2 regions of the Ramlibacter sp. AN1015 genome follow, and region 2 is predicted to be linked to the other one. Evidence: riboswitches for the same ligand, from Rfam matches in the RefSeq annotation. Region 2 holds a riboswitch; the other holds the start of a gene.

Region 1 (9,879 bases), on a different contig from region 2:
GGCGGCGGGCCTGGTCTTCGAGCTGGTCGGTGCCGATGCGCCCCACGTTGAAGTAGCGGCTCTCGGGGTGGCTCAGGTAGAAGCCGCAGACGCTGGCCGCCGGCATCATGGCCAGGCTCTCGGTCAGGTCCATGCCGATCTCCTGCGGCTGCAGCAGCGCGAACATGTCGCGCTTGACGCTGTGGTCAGGGCAGGCCGGATATCCGGGCGCGGGGCGGATGCCCTGGTACTTTTCGGCGATGAGCTCCGGCACCGACAGCTGTTCGTGCGGCGCATAGCCCCACAGGTCGCGCCGCACGCGCTCGTGCAGCACCTCGGCGAAGGCCTCGGCCAGCCGGTCGGCAAGGGCCTTGAGCATGATGGCGGAGTAGTCGTCGTGGTCGTCGAGGAAGTACTGTTCCTTGCGATCGACGCCGATCCCCGCCGTGACGGCGAACATGCCCACATAGTCCGGCGCCGCGCCACGCGGCGCCACGAAATCGGCCAGCGCGCGGCTCGGCCGCATCTGCCCGTCCACGGCCTGCTTCTCCGCCTGTTGGCGCAGCCCCCACCAGGTCATGGCGACCTGCTCGCGCGTCTCGTCCGTGTAGAGCGCGATGTCGTCGTCGTTCACGCTGTGCGCGGGCCAGAAGCCCAGGACGGCATTGGCCGTGATCCAGCGGCCCTCGACCAGCCGCTTGAGCATGCGCTGGCCGTCCGAGAACACGCGCACGGCTTCGCTGCCGACGACCTCGTCCTTGAGGATGGCCGGGAAGGGGCCGGCCAGGTCCCAGGTCTGGAAGAAGGGGCCCCAGTCGATCGCGCGGGAGAGTTCGGCGAGGTCGAAGTTGCGGAACACCCGCCGCCCCAGGAACTTCGGAGCCGGCGGGCGCCAGGCACTCCAGTCGATAGGGGTCTTGTTGGCACGCGCCTGCGCCAGCGGCCACAAGGGCGTCTGCTTCTTGCTCGCATGCTGGCGGCGTACCCGGTCGTAGTCGGCCTCGACCTCGGCGATGTAGCGCGCGGCCTGGTCGGACAGGAGGCTCTGCGCCACGCCGACGCTGCGCGAGGCGTCCGGCACGTAGACCACGGGCCCCTCGTAGTGCGGCGCGATCTTCACGGCGGTGTGCACGCGGCTGGTGGTCGCTCCGCCGATCAGCAGCGGGATCTTGCGCATGCGGAAGTGCTCGTCCTTCTGCATCTCGCCGGCCACGTACTGCATCTCTTCGAGCGAGGGCGTGATCAGGCCCGACAGGCCGACGATGTCCGCGCCCTCGACCTTGGCCCGCGCCAGGATCTCGTGGCAGGGCACCATCACGCCCATGTTCACGACGTCGAAGTTGTTGCACTGCAGGACCACGGTGACGATGTTCTTGCCGATGTCGTGCACATCGCCCTTGACGGTGGCGATGACGATCTTGCCCTTGGCCCGCACGTCCTCGCCCGCAGCCTCCTGCTGCTGCTTCTCTTCTTCGATGTAGGGAATCAGGTGGGCCACCGCCTGCTTCATCACCCGGGCCGACTTGACCACCTGCGGCAGGAACATCTTGCCCTGCCCGAACAGGTCGCCGACGATGTTCATGCCGTCCATCAGCGGGCCTTCGATCACGTGCAGCGGCCGCCCGCCGCGTGCCCGTACCGCCTGCCAGGCTTCCTCGGTATCGGCCACGACGTGGTCGGTGATGCCGTGCACCAGGGCATGCGACAGACGCTGTTCGACGGTGCCGGCGCGCCATTCGTTGCGCTTGCTGTCGTCGCGCGCCGCGCCCTTGGCCTGTTCGGCGATCTCGACCAGGCGTTCGCCGGCGTCGGGCCGGCGATTGAGCACCACGTCCTCGACGCGCTCGCGCAGCGTCGGCTCGACCTCGTCGTACACCCCGACCATGCCGGCGTTGACGATGCCCATGTCCATGCCCGCCTGGATGGCGTGGTAGAGGAACACGGTGTGGATGGCCTCGCGCACCGGGTCGTTGCCGCGGAAGGAAAAACTCACGTTGGACACCCCGCCCGAGACCTTGGCGCCGGGCAGGTTCTGCTTGATCCAGCGGGTGGCCTCGATGAAATCGACGGCGTAGTTGTCGTGCTCCTCGATGCCGGTGGCGATGGCGAAGATGTTGGGGTCGAAGATGATGTCCTCGGGCGGGAAGCCGATCTCATCGACCAGCATGCGGTAGGCCCGGGCGCAGATATCGATCTTGCGCTGGTAGGTGTCGGCCTGGCCCCTCTCGTCGAAGGCCATCACCACCGCGGCGGCGCCGTAGCGCCTGACCAGCGTGGCCTGCCGGCGGAACTCGGCCTCGCCTTCCTTCAGGCTGATCGAGTTGACGATTCCCTTGCCCTGGATGCAGCGCAGGCCCGCCTCGATCACCTCCCACTTGGAGCTGTCCACCATGACGGGCACGCGGGCGATGTCCGGCTCGCTGGCCATGAGGGTGAGGAAGCGCACCATGGCGGCGCGGCTGTCCAGCATCGCCTCGTCCATGTTCACGTCGATGATCTGGGCGCCGTTTTCCACCTGCTGGCGCGCCACCGCCAGGGCCTCTTCGAACTGGTTGTTCAGGATCAGCCGCGCGAATGCGCGCGAGCCGGTGACGTTGGTGCGTTCGCCGATGTTCACGAACAGGCTGCCGGGCGCGATGGAGAGAGGCTCCAGGCCGGCCAGGTGCAGCGGCGGCGGGGCCGCAGTCGTCGGCGAAAGGGAGGTGGTCCGCGAAGGAGAAGGGGTCTGGGGCTGCATGGTTCACCTGCCGGAATTGCCGGGCCGCGGCCCGGAGAGATCGTGAGGTGAGCGCCGTTGAACCATGCTCAAGCCTGACGGCCGCACAACCGATGTGCCGCCGCTGCAACGCTCCTTGAGGAGCCGCGATTCTATCGGCGCCCGACCCGCGCCCGCAGACGCGAACCTGATGCCAGCTGAGCAGAACCACGCAACAATGCGCGGCAGATGACCTTCCTTCCGAGCCTTCCGCGCGTTCCGCGCCCGCGCTCCTGGGCCACCTCCCGGCCGACGAGCACGCCTCCCGCCGACCGGGCCGACGCCCGCAGCGCCGCCGGCCTGTCGCTGCTGGTGCTGGTGCTCGGCCTGGGGCTGACCGCCACCGCCGTCACCGGCGCCCGCTCGGCGCTGCAGGCCGAGACCCAGGCGCGCTTCCTGACGCAGGTCGATCGGCTTCAGACTGGGCTGCATCGCCAAGTCGCATTGGCCGAAGACCTGCTCAAGGGCACCCGCGCGACCTTCGGCATCTCCGGCAGGCTCACGCAGGACCAGTTCCGCGCCTATGCGTCCAATCGGGATCTCGGGGCCCTCTTTCCCGGCGTGCGCGGCCTGGGGGTGCTGGACGCGGAGCCTGCGCTCGTGGCACCGTCCGACGATCTGTCGGGGCGCCGGGTCGCCGCGGCCGACAGGCCGCACGCGGTGGCCAGGCCTGCCGCGGCAAGCCTGCGCATCACCCACTTCGCAGAGCCGGCCCACGGCAGCGGCTGGGCTCCTGCGCAGGCGCTGGGCGCCGACTGGGCCCGCCTGGCCCTCGCCCAGCAGGCGGTCGCGACCGGCCGCGCGGTCCTGAGCGGGCCCGTCTCCATGGGGCTCGAGGGCGGCAGGAAGGCCTGGCTGCTGATGGTGCCGGCCCACGACGCCGCGGGCGCGCAGGGCGTCGAGGCGCCCGCGCGGCTGTTCTTCGCTGCGCTGAGCATTCGTGAAGTGATGGAGCCGCTGCGCGACGGGATGGGACGGGGCCTGCAGTTCCAGCTGTTCGACGGCGACGAAGGGCGGCCCCAGAGCCTGCTCTACGACAGCCGGGCGATGCCCGGCGCGTCCCTCGCTTATGCGCCCCTGCCGCGCGGGCGCTTCGCCAGCGAGGAGCAGCTGGTGGTGGGCGACCGGCCGCTGACCCTGCGGGTGGTGAGCACGCCGGCGCTGCAGCTGGCGCCGGGGCAGACGCTGCCGTGGGTGATCGGCGTCAGCGGCGGCCTTCTCAGTGCACTCCTGGCGCTGGCGAGCTGGCTGCTCATGTCGGCCAAGGACCGCGCCCGCCGCATGGCGAGTGGCATGACGGGGGACCTGCAACGCATGGCACGTGTGGTCGAGCGCACCTCCAGCGCCGTGTTCGGCATGGACCTGGACGGGCGCATCACCTGGGCGAACGCCGGATTCGAGCGCCTCACCGGGCTGGCGGCCGACGAATGCGTGGGCCGCTTCGCCGGTGAACTGCCCGAGATCGCGGGGGTGGAACCGGCCTCCCGCGCGCTGCTGCGCGCGGCGGTTGCCAAGCGGGAGGTGCGGCGCCTGGAGTTGCTCAACCAGATGCGCGAAGGCGTGCGCTACTGGACCGACACGGAGCTGCAGCCAACGCGCGACAACGAAGGCCACGTCAACGGCTTCATCTGCATCGCCTCGGACATCACCCGGCGCAAGCTCGCCGAATTGCGCCTGCGCGACAGCGAGCACCTGATGCGCGTGATCGCCGACAACCTGCCGGCGCGGGTTTCGTACTGGGACCGCGAGCGGCGCTGCCGCTTCGTCAACCGCCGCTTCTGCGACGTCTTCCATCGCGAACCCGGGCAGCTCAAGGGGCAACTGCTGTCCCCCGACATCTTCGGCCAGGCCTTCTACGACCAGCTCAGTCCGCACGTGGACGAGGTGCTGCAGGGCAGGCCGCAGTACTTCGAATACGAGGCCGACGAAGGAGCGGGGCGCACTTCGTCCTGGCAGCTGCACTACATCCCGGACATCGAAGCCGACGAGGTGCGGGGCTTTTTCGTGCTCGCGCTCGACGTGACCCAGCTGCGCCAGGCGCGCGACCTCGCCGTGCAGGCCAGCCAGTCCAAGAGCCGCTTCCTGTCCAGCATGAGCCACGAGATCCGCACACCGCTGAACGCGGTGCTCGGCATGCTGGCCCTGCTGCGCGGCACCACCCTGGATGGCCGCCAGCGCGACTACGCCGACAAGGCCGACCGCGCGGCGCGCTCGCTGCTCACGCTGCTCAACGACATCCTCGATCTGTCCAAGATCGAGGCCGGCAAGATGGCGCTGGCGCCGCGCGCCTTCGCGGTGGACGACCTGCTGCGCGACCTGTCGGTGATCTTCGCCGCCAGCGTGGGCCGCAAGGAGCTGGAGGTGCTGTTCGACATCGACCCGGCCCTGCCGCCGCGCCTGGTGGCCGACGACCTGCGCCTGCGGCAGGTGCTGATCAACCTCGGTGGCAACGCGATCAAGTTCACCGAGCGCGGTGAGGTGGTGCTGGCCCTGCGGCTGCTCGGGGGTGACCGCGAGCGCGCCCGGGTCGAGGTGTCGGTGCGCGACACCGGCATCGGCATCGCCCCGCAGGAGCAGGAGCGCATCTTCAGCGAGTTCGGCCAGGCCAGCGACACCACCGCGCGCCAGTTCGGGGGCACCGGCCTGGGCTTGGGCATCTGCCAGAAGCTGCTGGGCCTCATGGGAAGCCAGCTGCGCCTGGAGAGCGAAGCCGGGCGCGGCAGCCGCTTCTGGTTCGAGCTGGACTTGCCCGTGGCGCCGGCCGACGCTGCGCCGGCGCCGGCGCCGGCGAAGGCCTCGGGACCGCGCCGGGTGCTGATCGTGGACGACAACAGCGACGCGCGCGAGAGCCTTGCGGCCATGGCCCGGGGGCTGGGCTGGACAGTGGATGTGGCGGACAGCGGCGCGGCCGCGGTGGCCATGGTCGATGCCGCGGCTCCGGGGCAGGCCTACGACGCGGTGTTCGTCGATTGGCGCATGCCCGACATGGACGGCTGGCAGGCCAGCCTGCGCATCCGCCAGCTCCCAGCCGCTGCGAAGGCGCCCCTGGTCATCATGGTGACGGCCTACGGACGCGAGATGCTGAGCCAGCGCCCTCCCGACGAGCAGGCCCTGCTGGACGGCTTTCTGGTCAAGCCGGTCACGCCCACCATGCTGGCGGATGCGCTCGCGCCCGCAGCGCCGCCGCAGGCAATGCGCGGCGCCGTCGGGCCAGGGCTGCCCCTGGCGGGGCTGCGCCTGCTGCTGGTGGAGGACAACCCGACCAACCAGCAGGTCGCCATGGAGCTGCTGGCCGCCCAGGGGGCGCAGGTGGAGCTTGCATCCAACGGCCGCGACGGCCTGGAGCGCATCCGCGATGCCGCGCACCAGTTCGACGCGGTACTCATGGACGTCCTGATGCCGGTCATGGACGGGCTCACTGCCGCCCGTGCGGTGCGCGAGCAACTGGGCAACTGGCGCCTGCCGATCATCGCGATGACGGCCAACGCGATGGAGAGCGATCGCATGGACAGCCTCGCGGCCGGCATGAACGACCACGTGGGCAAGCCCTTCAGCATCGAGCAGCTGGTGCAGGTGCTGCTGCACCACGTTGGCCAGCGAGGGGCGGCGGCGCCAATGGCCGCTCCTGCGGCAGCGGTCACGATGCCACCGCTGCCGGAGGCTGCCTCGCAGGGCGCCGGTCTGCCGGCATCGGAACCGCCGCAAGCGCTGTCGCAACGCACGGCATCGCACCCAGACAACCCCAAGCAGCCCGCGCACGGCCAGGCGGACCCGGAACACACCGCGCGTCCGCTCGCGTCGCAGCTGCTCGACCGGGGCTCGGCGGTGAGCCGGCTGGGCGGCGACCGCGCGCTCTACGACCGGCTCGTGCCCAGCTTCACCGAAAGCCTGCAGGGCATCGCATCGCGGCTGCCGACGCTGCTCAACAGCGTGCCGCAGGCCGAGGCGGTGCGGATGATGCACACGCTCAAGGGCTCGGCCGCCACCATGGGCGCCGACCGCCTGTCTGCCGCTGCCGCGTCCGCCGAACGCGTGCTGGCCGGCCCCCAGGCGCAGGGCGAGCCTTCCGAGGCGCTGCACGCGGTGGCGGCAGCGATCGAGGACACCCTGGGCGCGCTGGCGGGGGACTGAGCCGGGCCGCTCAGGCCGGCACTCCCGGCACGTTGCTTGCGGCGTGCCGCAGGCTGCGCGTCGCAAGCGGCGTCACCGCCTCGCGGATGGCGCCGATGTGCGCAGGGGTGGTGCCGCAGCAGCCGCCCACGATGTTGATCAGGCCTTCGGCGGCGAACTCGTGCAGCAGGCGCGCCGTGACCTCGGGCGTCTCGTCGAAGCCGGTCTCGCTCATGGGGTTGGGCAGGCCGGCGTTGGGGTAGCAGCTGATATAGGTGTCGCCGGCCACGCGCGAAAGCTCCTGGATGTACGGGCGCATCAGCGCCGCCCCCAGCGCGCAGTTCAGGCCCACCGCCAGTGGGCGGGCGTGGCGCACGCTGTACCAGAACGCCGCCACCGTCTGGCCGCTCAGGATGCGGCCGGAAGCGTCGGTCACGGTGCCGCTGACGATCAGCGGCAGGCGTTCGCCCGATTGCGTGAAGTACTCGTCGATCGCGAACAGCGCCGCCTTGGCATTGAGCGTGTCGAAGATGGTCTCGACCAGCAGCAGGTCGGCCCCGCCCTCGACCAGCGCCTGCACCTGCTCGAAGTAGGCCGCGCGCAACTGCTCGAAATCGACGTTGCGCGCGCCCGGATCATTCACGTCGGGACTGATGCTGGCGGTGCGCGGCGTGGGGCCGAGCGCGCCGGCCACGAAGCGCGGCTTGTCGGGGGTGGAGAACTTGTCGGCCGCCTCGCGCGCCAGGCGTGCAGAGGCGAGGTTCAGCTCGCGCGCCAGGTGGCCGAGCGCGTAGTCGTCCTGCGCGATCGAGGTGGCACCGAAGGTGTTGGTCTCGATGATGTCGGAGCCCGCCGCCAGGAAAGCCTCGTGGATGTCGCGGATCACGTCCGCACGCGTGATGCTGAGCAGCTCGCCGTTGTTCTTGAGGTCCTTGCCGTGGTCCTTGAAGCGCTCGCCCCGCACCTGCGCCTCGCTCAGCTTCAGGCGCTGGATCATGGTGCCCATGGCCCCGTCGATGATGACGATGCGCTTGGACAGGGCGTCGGCCAGCGCGTGGCCGCGGGTGTAGGCGATGGGTTGCATGGTCCGTCGATTGTAGAAACCGTGATTGCGATGGCCGCCGAAGCGTCACCTGCAGCTCACCGGCCGGCGAGCCCGAGCTCAGGATCTGGCACCAGGTCCGTTCTTCGTGTCGGGCGCGCCCCTGAGCGCCTGGCGTCGGGTCGCAGCTGGCTGCCTATTGAATCCAGTGGCATCAAAACCTCACATTTCACTGATGAGCAAAAAGTGTGTGCCCCCTAGCGCTTTGGTATTTGCTGAATTCCTGAGCCGGGCGTGAGGCGACAATCGCCGCCATCGTGCTCGCCACCGCCTCACCTTCTCCCCTGTCCGTCCTGCACGAGGTCTTCGGCTACGAGCAGTTCCGCGGCCCCCAGGCCGCCATCGTCGAGCACGTCTGCACCGGCGGCGACGCGCTGGTGCTGATGCCCACGGGCGGCGGCAAGTCGCTGTGCTACCAGGTGCCGGCCATCGTGCGACAGCGGGCCGGCCGCGGCATCGCGGTGGTCGTGTCGCCGCTGATCGCGCTCATGCACGACCAGGTCGGCGCGCTGCACGAAGCCGGAGTCGATGCGGCGTTCCTGAACTCCACCCTGAGCGGGGCCGAGGCGGCGGATGTCGAGCGGCGCCTGCTGCGCGGCGAGGTCACGCTGCTGTACGCCGCGCCCGAACGCGTGACCACGCCGCGTTTCCTGGCGCAGCTCGATTCGCTGCACGAGCGCGGGCTGCTGTCGCTGTTCGCGATCGACGAGGCGCATTGCGTGAGCCAGTGGGGCCACGACTTCCGGCCCGAGTACCGCGCGCTGACGGTGCTGCACGAGCGCTATGCCGGTGTGCCCCGGATCGCACTCACCGCCACGGCCGACGCCCTCACGCGCCAGGACATCGTCGAGCGCCTGCAGCTCGAGCAGGCGCGGCAGTTCGTCAGCAGCTTCGACCGGCCCAACATCTCCTACACCATCGTCGAGAAGAAGGATCCGAGCCAGCAGCTGCTGCGCTTCGTGCAGGACGAGCACGAGGGTGAAGCGGGGGTGGTGTATTGCCAGTCGCGCAAGCGGGTCGAGGAAGTCGCGCAGATGCTGGCGCAGCAGGGCATCGACGCGCTGCCCTACCACGCGGGCCTGGACGCCGCGATGCGCCAGCGCCACCAGGACCGCTTCCTGCGCGACGAGGGCGTGGTGATGGTGGCGACCATCGCCTTCGGCATGGGCATCGACAAGCCCGACGTGCGCTTCGTGGCCCATCTCGACATGCCCAAGAACATCGAGGGCTACTACCAGGAGACCGGCCGCGCGGGGCGCGACGGGCTGCCCGCGGCGGCGTGGATGGCGTATGGGCTACAGGACGTGGTGAACCAGCGCCGCATGATCGACGAGAGCCCCGCCGGCGCGGACTTCAAGCAGGTGATGCGCGGCAAGCTCGATGCGCTGCTGGCGCTGGCCGAGGCGACCGACTGCCGGCGCGTGCGCCTGCTGCACTATTTCGGCGAGGTGTCGGGGCCCTGCGGCAACTGCGACAACTGCCTGAATCCGCCGCAGGTGTGGGACGGCACCGATGCCGCGCGCAAGCTGCTCTCGACCATCTACCGGGTGCAGCAGCACAGCGGCATCACCTTCGGCGCCGGCCACATCATGGACATCCTGCGCGGCAAGGCGAGCGACAAGGTGCGCCAGCACGGGCACGATCGCCTCAGCACCTTCGGTCTCGGCGGCGGCTTCAGCGAGACGCAGCTGCGTGGCGTGTTGCGCCAGCTGATCGCGGTGGGGGCGGTGTCCGTCGATGCCCAGGCCTTCAACACCCTGCAGCTGACCGACGGCTCGCGTGCGGTGCTGCGCGGCGAGCAGACGGTGACGCTGCGCGAGGGCGTTGCGGCGCCGTCCGGCGGGCGTCGGCGCGCTGGCGGCCCCAAGCCGACGGCCGCGGCCGTGGCTGCCGGCCTCACCGACGACGGGCAGCTGCGCTTCGCCGCGCTCAA
Region 2 (9,879 bases):
CGAGGCGCAGCGCGAGATGGTGCAGGACGCGGTGAACCGCTGGTGGTGGCCGGTGCTGGCCATGTTCGGCCCGCCCGATGCCGACAGCCCGAACAGCGCCCAGGGCATGCGCTGGGGCATCAAGCGCCTGAGCAACGATGCGCTGCGCCAGAAGTTCGTCGATGCCACGGTGCCGCAGGCCCAGGTGCTGGGCGTCACGCTGCCCGACCCCGACCTGCGCTGGAACGAAGCCCGCGGGCACCACGATTACGGCGCCATCGACTGGGATGATTTCTGGAACGTGGTCAACGGCAAGGGCCCCTGCAACAAGGAGCGGCTGGCCACCCGCGTGAAGGCGCACGAGGACGGCGCCTGGGTGCGCGAGGCCGCCCTGGCGCACGCGCGCAAGCAGCAGGCCCGCGCCCTGAAGGAGGCCGCATGAGCCAGGAGACCAACGCTCGGCAGGCGCCCGCCCCCGCGCGCGAGTGGCCGCTGTGGGAGGTGTTCGTGCGCAGCCGCCAGGGACTGGAGCACAAGCACTGCGGCAGCCTGCACGCGGCCGACGCCCAGCAGGCCCTGCGCATGGCGCGCGATGTCTACACCCGCAGGCAGGAGGGCGTGAGCATCTGGGTCGTGCCTTCGGCGCAGATCACCGCCAGCGACCCCGACGACAAGGGTGAGTTCTTCGAGCCGGCCGCGGACAAGATCTACCGACACCCGAGCTTCTATTCGATTCCCGACGACGTGGGCCACATGTGATGCTCGCCACCGTGCATGCCCCCCTGGGCTTCCTGCTGCACCTGGCCGACAGCGCGCTGATACTGGGCCAGCGCAACGCCGAATGGTGCGGCCACGGCCCGGTGCTCGAGGAAGACATCGCGCTGGCCAACATCAGCCTCGACCTGATCGGCCAGGCGCGCCTCCTGTACCAGCACGCCGCCGCCGTGCAGGGCGAGGGCGCCACCGAGGACACGCTCGCCTATTTCCGCGACGTGCGCGCGTTTCGCAACCACACGCTGGCCGAGCTGCCGCACCACGGGCCGCTCGCCGGCACGGCCGCGGCCGATCGCGACTACGCCACGACCATCGTGCGCAACTTCCTCACCAGCCAGTTCATGGTGCTGCGCTGGGAGGCACTCGCCCGCTCGGCGGACGCGCAGCTCGCGGCCATCGCAGCGAAGTCGCTCAAGGAGGTGCGCTACCACCTGCGCCACGCCTGCGACTGGCTGGTCAAGCTCGGCGATGGCACCCCGCATTCGCATGCGCGCACGCAGGCAGCGCTGGACCACCTGATGCCGTACACGCAGGAGTTCTGGACCCTCTCGCCCGACGAGGCGCAGGCGCTGCAGGACGGCACCGGCGACGACCCCCGCGCCCTGCGTGCCGCCTGGGACGAGGCGATCGACGCCTGGCTGCACGAGGCCACGCTGCGGCGTCCCGCGCCGGGCGGCCATCTGCCGCGCGGCAAGGAAGGCCTGCATTCCGAGCACCTCGGCTATCTGCTGTCCGAGATGCAGTCGCTGGCCCGTCAGCACCCGGGAGCGCGCTGGTGAGTGCGCGCACCGAGGCCGCACGCCACGCGCTCGAGGCGGTGCCCGACCCGGAAATTCCGGTGGTGTCGATCGCCGAGCTGGGCATCCTGCGCGAGGTGCGCGAGGACGCCGACGGCAGCCTGGAGGTGGTCATCACGCCCACCTACAGCGGCTGCCCGGCCATGGAGCAGATCGAGGCCGACGTGCATGCCGCGCTGGCGCAGGCCGGGCTGGTGGCGCGGGTGCGCTCGCAGCTCGCCCCGGCCTGGACCACCGACTGGATCACCGAGGCGGCGCGCGAGAAGCTGCGCGCTTACGGCATCGCTCCGCCTGCCGGGCCGGCGTCGCAGAGCGAGGGCGGCGCCCGACCGCTGCGCTTCGCACCGCGCGCACCCCGCAGCGCCATCGCCTGCCCGCGCTGCGGCTCGCTCGACACCACCGAGATCTCGCACTTCGGCTCCACCGCCTGCAAGTCGCTGCACCGTTGCCTGGCGTGCCGCGAGCCTTTCGACCACTTCAAGCCCTACTGAGTCACACCCCATGGCGCCGCAATTCCACCCGCTCACCGTGCGCCGCATCACGCCCGACGTGGCCGGCGCCGCCGCCATCACGCTGGCGGTGCCGCCGGCCGCACGCGCGCTGTTCGATTTCCGGCCGGGTCAATACCTCACGCTGCGCACCCGTCTCGGCGGTGAGGAGCTGCGCCGCAGCTATTCGATCTGCAGCCCGCGCCAGCGCTACGAAGGCGCGGGCGAGCTCGACGTCGGCATCAAGCCGGTGGAAGGCGGCGCGTTCTCGAACTGGGCCGTGCGCGAACTCGCTGAAGGCGCCACGCTGGAGAGCCTGCCGCCCGACGGGCGCTTCACCTGCAGCGTGCCGGGCGCGCGGCACCGCGTCGGCTTCGCGGCGGGATCGGGCATCACCCCCATCCTGTCGATCGTGGCCACCACGCTCGCCGCGGATCCGCAGGCGCGCTTCACCCTGGTCTACGGCAACCAGCGCGCCGGCACCATCCTGTTCAACGAAGCGCTGGCCGATCTCAAGGACCGCTACCCCGAGCGCCTCACGCTCATTCACGTGCTCTCGCGCCAGCCGCAGGAGACGCCGCTCCTGAACGGCCGGCTCGACGCCGCGAAGGTGCGCGAGCTGCTGGCCACCATGGTGCCCGCCGAGGACATCGACGAGGCCTTCGTCTGCGGCCCCGAAGGCATGATCGCTGCCACCGAAGACGCGCTGCGCGAAGCGGGCGTTCCCGCCGACCGCATCCGCACCGAACGCTTCGCGAGCGGCCGGCCGGTGGTTGCGCGCGACCGCCCGCCGCCTGCGGTCGATACGGGCGCGAGCACGCCGCTGGATGTCGTGCTCGACGGCAAGACCTGGCACCTGCGGCTCGCCCCCGGCGAGCGCATCCTCGACGCCGGGCTCGCTGCGGGGCTCGACCTGCCCTACTCCTGCCAGGGGGGCGTGTGCTGCACCTGCCGCGCCCGCGTGCTGCAAGGCAGCACCGAGATGGAGCGCAACTACACGCTCGAGGACGGCGAGATCGCCCAGGGCTTCGTGCTCACCTGCCAGGCGCGCGCCGTCGATGGCGAGAAGCTGGTGGTGAGCTACGACGAGCGCTGAGCCGCGTCATGCGCAAAGCAGCGCCTATTTCGAATCGGCGGGCTCACCTGCGGCCAGGTCCAGCCGCGCGGCAGCGGCCTCCTCCGGGTCGAGCACGCGCAGCTCGACGCGCTTGATGCCGAGACCGACCAGCCCGATGCGCGCGGCGGCGGCGCGGCTGAGATCGATGACGCGGCGGCCGGCGTAGGGCCCGCGGTCGTTGATGCGCACCCGCACCGTGCGGCCGTCCGAAAGGCTGCGCACTTCCACCCAGGTGCCGAAGGGCAGGCTGGGATGCGCGGCCGTGAGCGCGTGCATGTCGTAGGTTTCGCCGCTCGCCGTCGGCCGCCCGTGCAGGGGCTTTCCGTACCACGACGCCAGCCCGCGCACCGGTGCGCGGGCGGCGTCGGGCGACGGAGACGGCGCTGCGGCCTTGGGCTGCGGCCCCGGCGGGCGAGTTGCCGCCGCGGGCTGCGGCGCTGCCAGTTCGCCGTGCGAATTCGGCCCCGCCTCGTTCGGCGCCTGCGCAATCACCGGCATCGATGCCGCAGTGCCCAGCGCCAGCATCAGCACCAGCAGCCCCGGTGCGAAGCGCGTCAGGCGCGTCGTATGCATCAGGCGCCCAGCTGGCGGCAGATCGCCAGTGTGGCCTGGGCCTGGTTCATGGTGTAGAAGTGCAGCCCCGGCGCGCCGGCCCGGGCGAGCTGCTCGCACAGCCGCGCGACCACGTCCAGCCCGAAGGACTTGATCGAGGCCGTGTCGTCGCCGAAGCTTTGCAGCCGCAGCCGGATCCAGCGCGGGATCTCGGCGCCGCAGGCATCTGAAAACCGCAGCAGCTGCGTCGAACTGGTGATGGGCATGATGCCCGGCACCACGGAGACATCGATGCGCAGGCGACGCAACTCCTCGATATACCGCGCGTACGCATCGGCGTTGAAGAAGTACTGCGTAATGCCCGTGTCGGCGCCCGCCTCGATCTTGGCGACGAAGGCCTCGAGGTCGCTGTGCGGCGAGCGCGCCTGCGGGTGCGTTTCCGGGTACGCCGCCACCTCGATGTGGAAGTGGCGCCCGGTCTCGCTGCGGATGAAGCCGACCAGGTCGCTCGCATAGCGGAACTCGCCACCCGCGCCGTAGCCGCTGGGCAGGTCGCCGCGCAGCGCCACGATGCGCCGCACGCCCGCCTCGCGGTAGGCGGCGAGGCGTTCGCGGATGCTCTCGCGGTTCTGGCCGATGCACGACAGGTGCGGCGCCGCCGACACGCCGTCGGCCATGATCTCGCGCACCGCCTGCAAGGTGCCGTCCTGGGTGGAGCCGCCGGCCCCGAAGGTCACCGAACAGAACTCGGGCCGCAGCGCATACAGCTGCTGGCGCACCGCGCGCAGCTTGGCTGCGCCTTCCTCGGTCTTGGGCGGAAAGAATTCCAGGCTGATGGGCAGCATGCGCCCTCCTCAGGTGTCGTGTTCGCCCGGTCGGGCATGGATGAAGAACTCGCGGTTGCCGTCGCCGCCGGTCACCGGGCTGTCGTGCCAGCCGAGCACCCGCAGGCCGAGCGCGCGGCAGGCGTCGCGCACGCGGCGCTCGACCTGCGCATACAGCGTGGCGTCGCGCACGACACCGCCCTTGCCGAGCTGCCCCGGCTGCAGCTCGAACTGCGGCTTGACCAGCATCAGCAGGTCGCCCGCGGGTGCGAGCAGCGGCACCAGCGCCGGCAGCACCAGCGTGAGCGAGATGAAGGACAGGTCGCCCACCACCAGATCGAACGGCTCGAAGCGCGCGCCACCGACGGCAGCGAGCTGCGCCTCGTCGAGGCTGCGCGCGTTGACGCGTTCGATGCAGCGCACGCGCGGGTCGCCTGCAATGCGCGGGTGCAACTGGCCGTGCCCGACATCGACGCCCACCACGCTGGTCGCGCCGCGCTGCAGCAGGCAGTCGGTGAAGCCCCCCGTGGACTGGCCCACATCGAGGCAGCGCGAGCCCCGAGGATCGATGCCGCTGGCGCGCAATGCGCCTTCGAGCTTGAGTCCGCCACGCGAGACGTAACGCGCCTCGGCCGCGTCGCCGAGCTCGAACAGCGCATCGGCCGGCAGCTCTTCGCCGTTCTTCGCAACCGCACGCCAGTCGGCGCCGGCGCGCCAGCGCACGCCGGCAGCGATCAGGCGCTGGGCCTGCGCGCGCGAGGCGGCGAGGCCGCGTTCGACGAGCAACTGGTCGGCGCGCATCGGCTGTCCGGGGTCGGGCTGCCGCAGCGGCGCAATCAGTAGCGGTAGGTGTCCGGCTTGAACGGGCCCTGCTTGGGCACGCCCAGGTAGCCGGCCTGCTCGTCCGACAGCTCGGTCAGCGTGGCGTTGAGCTTCTTGAGCTGCAGGCGCGCCACCTTCTCGTCGAGGTGCTTGGGCAGCGTGTAGACCTTGCCCACGTCGTAGCTGTCGGCATGCGCGAACAGCTCGATCTGCGCGATGGTCTGGTTGGCGAAGCTGGAGGACATCACGTAGCTCGGGTGGCCGGTGCCGCAGCCCAGGTTCACCAGGCGTCCCTTGGCCAGCAGGATGATGCGCTTGCCGTCGGGGAAGATCACGTGATCGACCTGCGGCTTGATCTCTTCCCACTGGTACTTCTCGAGCGACGCGACGTCGATCTCGTTGTCGAAGTGGCCGATGTTGCAGACGATCGCCTGGTCCTTCATGCGGGCCATGTGGTCGTGCGTGATCACGTCCTTGTTGCCGGTGGCCGTCACGAAGATGTCGGCCTTGTCGGCGGCGTACTCCATGGTGACCACGCGGTAGCCTTCCATCGCGGCCTGCAGGGCACAGATGGGGTCGATTTCGGTGACCCAGACCTGCGCCGAGAGCGCGCGCAGGGCCTGGGCGCTGCCCTTGCCCACGTCCCCGTAACCGGCCACCAGCGCCACCTTGCCGGCGACCATCACGTCGGTGGCGCGCTTGATCCCGTCTACCAGCGACTCGCGGCAGCCGTACAGGTTGTCGAACTTGCTCTTGGTGACCGAGTCGTTGACGTTGATGGCGCGGAACATCAGCTCGCCGCGCACGGACATCTGCTTGAGGCGGTTCACGCCCGTGGTGGTCTCCTCCGTCACGCCGATGATCTCGGCGCTCTTGCGGCTGTACCAGGTGGGGTCCTGCGCGAGCTTGGCCTTGATGGCGGCGAACAGCAGGCGCTCTTCCTCGCTGCCGGGGTTGGTGAGCACGGAGGCGTCCTTCTCGGCGCGCTTGCCCAGGTGCATGAGCAGCGTTGCGTCACCGCCGTCGTCCAGGATCATGTTCGGGCCTTCGCCGGCCGAGCCCTTGGGGCCGAAGTCGAAGATGCGGTGGGTGTAGTCCCAGTAGTCGGCCAGCGATTCGCCCTTGATGGCGAACACGGGCGTGCCGCCGGCGGCGATGGCGGCGGCGGCGTGGTCCTGGGTCGAGAAGATGTTGCAGGAGGCCCAGCGCACCTGCGCGCCCAGGGACTGCAGCGTCTCGATCAGCACGGCCGTCTGGATGGTCATGTGCAGCGAGCCGGTGATGCGCGCGCCCTTGAGCGGCTGGGCCTTGGCGAACTCGTCGCGGATGGCCATGAGGCCCGGCATCTCGGTTTCGGCGATGCGGATTTCCTTGCGGCCCCAGTCGGACAGCGACAGGTCGGCGATGGCGCAGTCGTCGGCGGAAACGGGTTTGAGAACGGCGTTCATGGATTCTCCAAAACAGGGTTTGAATAGGCCACTACTTCTCTGGGGAACTCACCACACAGGAAACAGTGGGTGAGCGTCGTTGCGGGTGGGAAATCCGAGCCTCGCACTGAACAGTGCTGCAACGCTCCTCGGATGGGACGCGATTATAGGCAGCCACCCCACGGCCGCGGCTGGCTGGGGTACAAAAGGCGATGCCCGAAAACGCCCTCTTCGCCACCCCCATCGACCCCATGCTCGCGAAGGTCGCCGACGAGCTGCCGCAGGGCGATGCCGTGCTCTACGAGCCCAAGTGGGACGGCTTCCGGGCCATCGTGTTCCGGGGCAACGACGGGGTCACGCTGCAAAGCCGCGACCTCAAGCCGCTGAACCGCTATTTCCCCGAGCTCGAGAAGGCGCTGCACGAAGCGCTGCCCAAGGGCTGCATCCTCGACGGCGAGATCGTGGTGGCGGGCCCGAACGGCCTCGACTTCGATGCCCTGCAGCAGCGGGTGCACCCTGCGGCGTCGCGCATCGCGCGGCTGGCACGCGAGACACCGGCCGCATTCGTCGCGTTCGACCTGCTGGCCGCCGGCGGGCGCAGCACGATGGCGCTGCCGCAGCACGAGCGGCGGCTGCGGCTGGAGCGCCTGCTGGGCCAGGCGCGCCCGCCGCTGTACCTCACCCCGATGACCCGCGACCGCGCCACCGCGCAGGAATGGCTGCAGCGCTTCGAAGGTGCGGGCCTCGACGGGGTGATCGCCAAGCCGGCCGACGCGCCCTACCAGCCGGCGAAACGCGCGATGTTCAAGATCAAGCACGTCCGCACGGCCGATTGCGTGGTGGCCGGCTTCCGCTGGTACAAGGACCAGCAGGACGCCGTCGGCTCGCTGCTGCTGGGCCTGTATGACGAGGAGGGCATGCTGCAGCACGTGGGCATCACCTCGTCGTTCACGATGGCCCGCCGCACCGAGCTGGTGGACGAGCTTGCGCCGCTGCGCGAGCAGGCGCTGGAGAACCACCCCTGGCGCGACTGGGCCAGCGCCTCCGTCGGCGATGCCGACCGGATGCCGGGCGCCAAGAGCCGCTGGAGCGGCGGCAAGGACCTGCGCTGGGAGGCGCTGCGCCCCGAGCGTGTGTGCGAGGTGAAGTACGACCACCTGCAGGGCCGGCGCTTTCGCCACGCCACCACCTTCCTGCGCTGGCGCACCGACAAGGCGCCCGCCGACTGCCGCTACGACCAGCTGGACGTCACGGCGCCCTTCGAGCTGGCGCAGGTGTTCGGCGCCTGAGCTCGCCTTGCGTCGCCCTGTCCTGCGCGAGCCTGCGTCGGCGGCTGGCCCCCCCTACTTCGGCCCGGCCTTGCGCTGCGTCCGCGGCCTGGCCGAGGCGCTTTCCTTCGCGTCGGCGGCCACGGGCTCGCGCGTGCGCCGCACCGACGGCGGGGCACGGGGCGGCTCGCCGGCCTGCTTGGCGTAATGCGGCGGCCAGGGCGCGTCGCCTTGTCCACCGGCCGCCTGCCGCGCCGACAGCTCCAGCAGTGCGTCCAGCGAGCAGGCCTGATCGTCGATGGCGGCGTGCAGGTCGCCCAGCCGCGCGTAGCGCTCGGGCATCGTGCGCAGCGTGAAATCGGCCGGATCGCAGGCGCGCAGCTCGTCCCAGCCGACCGGCGCGGACACGCGCGCGTCGGGACGCGGGCGCACCGAATAGGCCGATGCGACCGTACGGTCCTTGGCGTTCTGGTTGTAGTCGAGGAAGACGCCGTGCCGCTCCTCTTTCCACCACGCGCTGGTGGCCAGCTTCGGCGCCCGACGCTCGACCTCGCGCGCCAGCGCCAGGGCGGCGCGCCGCACCTCGTCGAAGCCCCAGCGGCGCTCGATCCGCGCGATCACGTGCACCCCGCGCGAGCCCGAGGTCTTGGCGAACCCGGTCAGCCGCATCTCGTGCAGGACCTCCCGCACCACCGCGGCCACCTCCACGATCTGCGGCCACTGCACGCCGGGCGTCGGGTCCAGGTCGATGCGCAGCTCGTCGGGGTGGTCCAGGTCGTCGGCGCGCACCGGGTGCGGGTGGAGCTCGATGCAGTTGAGGTTGGCCATCCAGGCAAGCGTCGCCGCGTTGCAGGGCACCACCTCTTCGGCCGTGCGGCCCGAGGGAAAGCGCAGGGTGGTCACGCAGACCCACTCGGGGTGCTTGGCTGGCGCCCGCTTCTGGAAGAAGGCCTCGCCCTCCACCCCGTCCGGGTAGCGCTTCATCACGCAGGGCCGCATGCCGGCGCCGCGCAGCGCGCCCTCGGCCACCGACAGGTAGTACTGCACCAGCTCGAGCTTGGTCACCCCCGCCTGCGGAAACATCAGCTTGCCCGGGCTGGACACGCGCACTGCATGCGGGCCGGCCTGGACGGTGACCGACTCCTTGGCAGCGCGCGGGCTCTCGGCGGACATGGATCGCAGGCTAAGCCGCTTGGGCACAATACGGGGCTGGCTGCAACCAAATGCACGGCCGCAAGCGCACGCCGACGCGCGCGCCCCGGTCTCCCGCCAGCCATCCCCCCGGAGTTTCCTGCCTTGTCTGCCTCGCCCTTTGCCGCCGAGACCCGGCGCCGCCGCACCTTCGCCATCATTTCCCACCCCGACGCGGGCAAGACCACGCTCACCGAGAAACTGCTGCTGTTCTCCGGCGCGATCCAGATCGCCGGCAGCGTCAAGGCGCGCAAGGCCTCGCGCCACGCCACCTCCGACTGGATGGAAATCGAGAAGCAGCGCGGCATCTCGGTGGCGTCGTCGGTGATGCAGATGCTGTACCGCGACCACGTGATCAACCTGCTCGACACGCCCGGCCACAAGGACTTCTCCGAAGACACCTACCGCGTCCTCACCGCGGTCGATTCGGCGCTGATGGTGATCGACGCCGCCAACGGCGTGGAAGCCCAGACCCGCCGCCTGATCGAGGTCTGCCGCCAGCGCAACACACCCATCATCACCTTCGTCAACAAGATGGACCGCGAGGTGCGCGAGCCGCTGGACATCCTCGACGAAGTCGAGCGCGAGCTCGGCATGCCCTGCGTGCCCATGACCTGGCCCGTGGGCAAGGGCAAGTCCT

What was found. Region 2 has a riboswitch for S-adenosylhomocysteine ahead of ahcY (adenosylhomocysteinase). Riboswitches for the same ligand answer to the same signal wherever they lie in the genome.
Region 1: it holds a riboswitch for S-adenosylhomocysteine, as region 2 does, so the genes downstream of both, metH (methionine synthase) here and ahcY (adenosylhomocysteinase) in region 2, are expected to answer to the same signal.

What each region holds. Positions count from the first base shown of each region.
Region 1 is NZ_JBBJUM010000010.1:50,795-60,673, forward strand. Features, by position in the region: gene metH (methionine synthase) at 1-2,716, opposite strand, end outside; S-adenosyl-L-homocysteine riboswitch at 2,759-2,839, opposite strand; gene WG922_RS16095 (response regulator) at 2,924-6,865, shown strand; gene WG922_RS16100 (homocysteine S-methyltransferase family protein) at 6,876-7,928, opposite strand; gene recQ (DNA helicase RecQ) at 8,204-9,879, shown strand, end outside.
Region 2 is NZ_JBBJUM010000001.1:319,213-329,091, forward strand. Features, by position in the region: gene paaA (1,2-phenylacetyl-CoA epoxidase subunit PaaA) at 1-421, shown strand, start outside; gene paaB (1,2-phenylacetyl-CoA epoxidase subunit PaaB) at 418-738, shown strand; gene paaC (1,2-phenylacetyl-CoA epoxidase subunit PaaC) at 738-1,532, shown strand; gene paaD (1,2-phenylacetyl-CoA epoxidase subunit PaaD) at 1,526-2,041, shown strand; gene WG922_RS01585 (2Fe-2S iron-sulfur cluster-binding protein) at 2,052-3,134, shown strand; gene WG922_RS01590 (septal ring lytic transglycosylase RlpA family protein) at 3,159-3,728, opposite strand; gene metF (methylenetetrahydrofolate reductase [NAD(P)H]) at 3,728-4,552, opposite strand; gene WG922_RS01600 (TlyA family RNA methyltransferase) at 4,562-5,332, opposite strand; gene ahcY (adenosylhomocysteinase) at 5,368-6,801, opposite strand; S-adenosyl-L-homocysteine riboswitch at 6,866-6,937, opposite strand; gene WG922_RS01610 (ATP-dependent DNA ligase) at 6,993-8,069, shown strand; gene ligD (non-homologous end-joining DNA ligase) at 8,124-9,221, opposite strand; gene WG922_RS01620 (peptide chain release factor 3) at 9,345-9,879, shown strand, end outside.